Linked DNA regions of Saccharobesus litoralis. Each later gene encodes a partner of the first gene's protein in a complex. Links are inferred from orthologs where the notes say so. Each region holds a gene or a part of one and is shown on either strand. Other genes may lie near its edges.

Region 1 (2,999 bases):
AAGATATTGAATTAGAGTATCGAACTGAATTAAAGGATGTTAAGCAATTAGGTAAAGTCAGTGAAAAGCTGACACATGTTGCAAGGGAATTTCGACTGGCTTTTCCTCATGATCCCGTTAAAGGTAATTGGCGAGAAAAAATCCAAGACGAATCGATTAACGAGATATTGAACAAAATATACGAAACTATTGATTTTGCTTACGAAGTGGTTAAACAATGTGTTTCACGTACCAAAGGCATAGATAGCTGCTTTGAGCGCTTGTGTCACGCACAAGCAGCATTGTCTTCTGTGACGGATATGACTAAGGTCGATGTGAGTTTGTGGTATGAAACTACCATGCGGCATGTCTCGCTTAATTTAACGCCATTATCTGTTGCTGATAAATTTGCGCCTATTATGCAAGAGAAACAGCAAAGCTGGTTGATGACATCGGCGACGTTATCTGTTGATGGTGGCTTTAGTCATTTCACAGAATTACTCGGATTAAACCCGCATAAAACTTTGGTGCTCGATAGTCCTTTCGCCTACGATAAGCAAGCTTTGCTGTGTGTACCGCGCATGTTTCCTGAGCCTAACGATAGAGACGTATTAAATGCGTTAGTGGATGTTTGCCAGCAACTAATCAAAGCCAGTGGTGGGCGATGCTTTTTGTTGTTTACCAGTTATAGAATGATGAATTTAGTGGCTAATCGTTTAGAAAAAATAGTCAAAAATCCATTGTTAGTGCAGGGGCAAACAGGTAAACGAGAATTATTAAATCAGTTTCTTGCTGATGATGAAACGGTATTATTGGCAACCGGTGCTTTTTGGGAAGGCGTTGATGTGCGAGGGGATGCACTCAAGTGTGTGTTAATTGATAAGTTACCTTTTGCTTCACCGGATGATCCCGTTACGCAAGCCCGAATTGATAATTGTAAGCGTCAAGGGCTTGATCCCTTTAGCAAAATTCAAATTCCACAAGCGGTGATCACACTAAAACAAGGTGCAGGTCGCCTTATTCGAGACGTGAATGACACCGGTGTGCTTGTCATTTGTGATCCACGTATTGCGACTCGGCAATACGGTCAAAGTTTTATAAAAAGCTTACCTAATATGCAGCGAACGCGCAGTATGAGTAAGGTTGTTCGTTTTTTATCTGAGATGAGTTAATGAGTAAGATTTTAGCAATAGATACTTCAACTGAAGCCTGCTCTGTGGCGTTAGTTGATGGACAAAATGTCCTAGCTAACCGTTATGAAGTTTGCCCAAGAGAGCATAATAAAAAAGTACTAGTGATGACTCAGCAAGTGCTAGATGAAGCACAAGTGTCACTCGATGCGGTTGATTTCATCGCTTATGGTGCAGGACCTGGCAGTTTTACTGGTGTGCGTATTACTGCGGGTATTGTCCAAGGTTTGGCATTTGGTGCCAAAAAGCCGGTGATTGGTGTAAGTAGTTTAGCGGCTATGGCTCATCAGATGTACCGATTACATAATGCTAAAAACGTGATTGCAGCTATTGATGCGCGAATGAGTGAGATTTACTTAGGAGTGTATCGGGTTAAATCATTAGGTTTAGTTGAGCCGATTGAAGATGAAAAGGTAACTCCCCCTGAAGGTGGCCTTTCACACTTTAATCAATCAGATGAATGGCATGGGACTGGAACAGGGTGGCAGACGTATCGAGATGAACTTACGTGCCAAGTTAAAGTCGTAGTAGATGATGAAACTTTATTTCCTAACGCCATTGATATCGCATTGCTAGCGTTAGAAAAAGCCAATAAAGGGCAACAGCAGTCGGCTGAGCATGTGGTGCCAACATACCTACGTAATGACGTAGCGTGGAAAAAAATGCCAGGACGAGAATAGATTTGCTGAGCTAAGTATCAATGAATATACTTAAATAGAGACAGGTTTAACGGTTATTGTTGGCATGGATATTTTGCAAACGGGTTTAGCTGCACAAAGTTTGGCGTCAGTATTTAATGCTGATGTGAATTCTGTTGTGCGTAAGCCGCCAGAACCTGATCCTCAGCGGCAGCCGCAGCCTGAGCTTGGATCTCAAACTGAACAAAATCCAGCAAATAAACAGTCTGAGTTAACCGGACAAGAACTGCTTGATAGTCGTCAAGCGGCTAAGCAGCAGCTAGACGCGCTTAATACTAATTCTCAGATTAACACGCAGAATCAGCAAAATTTTCAATCACCACAATCACCACAAATAGAAAATACCAACAGAAGTGCAATTTCAGCTTATAGCGCCGTACAAAATCAAACCAAACGAGAAGAAATTCAAGGTTTACTAGGTGTTGATACTTATGTTTAGTTTTTGTTTAGATAGAAATGTGAAATCCGTGATCAAATTAATAAGTGAATACAGATTAACCTTAAATAGAGCCACCCGGTTTTTTTCAGTTCGTTTTTTCTCCTTATTATGTTTAATGTCAGTGGCGGGTTGTAGCCAAATTCCAGATAACTTAACTGTACCAGAAGGTACGCAATTAACCAGTTATCAAAGTGTTTTGCAAAACTTAGAAAAAAAACAACCGGCTGATACATTAGTTCGCTGGGGAGGAACGATTGTCCGTGTCGATAATTTACAGACTAAAAGTCGTATTGAACTGGTTAATTTTGACTTAATGTCGAGCACTCGACCTAAAGTGTCGGATAACTCAGATGGGCGTTTTCGGATTTATGTTAATGGGTTTCTTGATCCTGAAATCTATCAGCAAGGCCGCTCTCTTTCTGTGTTAGGCACATTAACCAAGAGTGAGTTAGGGCAGGTTGGTGAGCACGAATTACTATTTCCGGTCGTCAATGCCCAGGCTATTCATTTGTGGAAAGAGCAAATGAGCGATGATGAGTTAATACGCATGCAGCACGATCTATGGCGGCATCACCCTAGCTATTATCATCAGCGACTTGGTTTACGCTATTATTATCTAAACGATACCAATCAAAAGAAGCGTTCAAATAAGCAACGCCAGAAAAAGGCTAATAAAGGCGCTAAATACGAAAT
Region 2 (2,998 bases), 1.4 Mb from region 1 along the record:
TGTTAGGCCAAGCCATTTCAATCGTAAAAATTAATTTTTGTCGAATGCGCTTTTCCCAATCGTAAACACCAATACAGGAATCTACGCTCAAGTTCTCAATAAAAACAATTGCCATAGTGAAGTGTCAAATTCTTTGCTATTCTTGCCTGCGTTAAAACTGAGCAAGTGTCATTTATAAAATATTCAGGCAGATTAAGCGGCAACAAGGCTCAAAGACTTAATTAAAATCAAGTCAATCAACTAAGTTATCGTTAGATAAGAATCAGCCAAAAAGTGGTAGCGAGTCTAAGCTGACAAGTTTACCCTATTTTACTAAAAGGAAAAATACAGGACTGATGACGAATTTATTCTGGCCTATGCTGGTCATTGCATATTTGATAGGTTCATTATCAGGCGCTCGCTTGGCGCATGTATTCTTTCGTACCCCCAACCCACTCACACATGGCTCAGGAAACCCTGGGGCAACCAACATGTACCGTATCGGTGGCGCAAAAGCGGCGGCATTCACCTTTTTATTCGATACATTTAAAGCGGTTATACCTGTTTATGGCTCATACTTCCTTGGCTTACCACCAATTGAGTTAGGTATCATCGCGATTATCGCTTGTATGGGCCATATTTGGCCTGTGTATTACCGCTTTAAAGGCGGAAAAGGGGTCGCAACCGCATTTGGTTCAATGCTTCCACTGGGATTAGATTTGGGCTTACTGCTTGTGACAACTTGGACCGCAGTTTTATACAAGTCGCGCTTTTCTTCCTTAGCGTCGATAACCACAGCGGGAATTGCGCCGCTATATGTTTACTTCTTAAAGCCAGACTATGTATACCCAAGTTTAATGCTATGTTTACTCATTGTCGGCCGTCACACCGCCAATATTCGACGCTTACTAGATGGCAATGAAAGAACAATGGATGAAAAACATCTATCCGCTTTACGAAAATTAAAAAGAAAAGCGAAGAGAAAAGATCCTTGATCTCCGCCTAAAACTTAAACCGCAGGCAACTCTTCAATTGGCCAGCGCGGTTTAACCACTGCATCCAAAGTGGTTTGGCCCGCTTTAAGCCTTTGCATGCCCGCATAAGCAATCATAGCGCCGTTATCGGTACAAAATTCAGTACGCGGATAATACACTTGCCCGCCTAACTTACGCATTAACTCAGCTAATTGCTCACGTAAAAAGACATTGGCACTCACCCCACCAGCAATGACCAATCGCTTAAGCCCTGTTTGCTTTAACGCTCGCTTACATTTAATTAATAAGGTATCAACGGCGGCTTCTTGGAATGCATAGGCGATGTCAGCTAATGTTTGCTGATCTGCATTATCCACACCCCCTTCCGCGCGTAATGTATTAGCTGTGAAGGTTTTTAACCCAGAAAAACTAAAGTCTAACCCTGGACGATCTGTCATTGGACGTGGAAATTTATAGCGCCCAGCTTGACCTTGTTCTGCTAATTTGGCCAACCTTGGCCCACCTGGATAATCTAAATTCATTAATTTAGCGGTTTTATCGAAGGCCTCACCCACCGCATCGTCAATACTCTCACCTAAAATTCGGTATTGGCCAATGCCTTGTACTTCAACGAGTAAAGTATGCCCCCCAGAAACAAGCAAAGCGATAAAAGGAAATTCAGGTACATCATCTTCCAGCATTGGCGCTAACAAATGTCCTTCCATATGATGCACTGGGACAACAGGCTTTTGCCATGCAAAGCCTAATCCTCGCGCGACGGTTGAGCCCACTAATAATGCACCAACTAGACCAGGGCCCGCCGTATAAGCAATACCATCGATATCGTCCTTGGATGAATTGGCCTGTTTTAGCGCGGCTTCAATTAAGGGTAATGTTTTACGCACATGGTCGCGAGAGGCTAACTCTGGCACCACACCACCGTAATCGGCATGTAACTTAACCTGACTATATAATTGATGGGCTAACAGGCCTTGCTGATCGTCATAAATCGCAATGCCGGTCTCATCACATGAAGTTTCAATACCGATAATTCGCATAAGTTACACTCTTAAAACAGGCTGGCCGCGCATTTTAGCGACGTTGGCATTTTTTTCAAACAAAAGTTGCTTTACAAGCATAAGGCCTTGGGTTTAGAATGCCGCACCATTTTTTAGTCACTCGTTCATTATTTAGGCAGAGCGAGTTTAAATTAACATCCTTGAGGTGATTTTTAATGCCAGTTATTAAGGTAAAAGATAACGAGCCGTTTGACGTAGCTTTACGCCGTTTCAAGCGTTCATGTGAAAAAGCGGGTATCCTTTCAGAAGTTCGTCGTCGCGAGCACTATGAAAAGCCAACTTCTGAGCGTAAGCGTAAAAAAGCTGCTGCAGTTAAGCGTTCTGCTAAAAAAGTAGCTCGCGAAAACGCACGTCGTACTCGTCTTTACTAAGAATTAGATTCAACTCATGAGCTTAATTGCCCAGTTAAAGGACGCACAAAAAGACGCGATGCGAGCGAAAGATAAAGCTCGCCTTGGAACTATTCGTATGGCTTTAGCCGCGATCAAACAAATTGAGATCGACGAGAAAAAAGAGCTGAATGATGACGATGTCATCGCCGTTTTAACCAAAATGGTTAAACAACGTAAAGACTCTTTTAGCCAATTCCAAGATGCTGGCCGCGAAGACTTAGCTGCTAACGAAGCCGCCGAGATTGAAGTAATTGAAGGTTTCTTGCCTGCTAAATTAAGCGAAGCCGAAATTAAAGAATTGATATCTGCTGCCATCACATCATCAGGTGCACAAGGTATGCAAGATATGGGGAAAGTCATGGGCGTGTTAAAACCCCAGATCCAAGGCCGCGCCGATATGGGTGCCGTAAGTCAGCAGGTAAGAGCTGCTTTAAATAGCTAATACCCTTTCTCCAAATACGACTTTCACAAAACCGCACTCGTTGCGGTTTTGTTTTTTCTGACTGACAACAAAAGCAAAACCCTCTAAGATAACTGGGTTAATCAATCGCTAAAAACTGAAGTAACCAATATG

Evidence for each region.
Region 2: the proteins of tsaB (region 1) and tsaD are in contact, whole or in part, in a solved structure (PDB 4WQ4), measured with the Escherichia coli proteins. The link is inferred for Saccharobesus litoralis from one-to-one orthologs.

What each region holds. Positions count from the first base shown.
Region 1 is NZ_CP026604.1:4,362,920-4,365,918, reverse strand. It holds tsaB (tRNA (adenosine(37)-N6)-threonylcarbamoyltransferase complex dimerization subunit type 1 TsaB), read left to right. Parts: upstream 1-1,150; coding sequence 1,151-1,849; downstream 1,850-2,999. Other genes in the region: C2869_RS16105 (Slp family lipoprotein), read left to right, coding at 2,299-2,999; C2869_RS16110 (hypothetical protein), read left to right, coding at 1,914-2,306; C2869_RS16120 (ATP-dependent DNA helicase), read left to right, coding at 1-1,151. UniProt on the Escherichia coli protein: Required for the formation of a threonylcarbamoyl group on adenosine at position 37 (t(6)A37) in tRNAs that read codons beginning with adenine.
Region 2 is NZ_CP026604.1:2,994,989-2,997,986, reverse strand. It holds tsaD (tRNA (adenosine(37)-N6)-threonylcarbamoyltransferase complex transferase subunit TsaD), read right to left. Parts: upstream 2,012-2,998; coding sequence 989-2,011; downstream 1-988. Other genes in the region: dnaG (DNA primase), read left to right, coding at 2,996-2,998; C2869_RS10715 (GatB/YqeY domain-containing protein), read left to right, coding at 2,420-2,866; rpsU (30S ribosomal protein S21), read left to right, coding at 2,188-2,403; plsY (glycerol-3-phosphate 1-O-acyltransferase PlsY), read left to right, coding at 336-974; folB (dihydroneopterin aldolase), read right to left, coding at 1-115.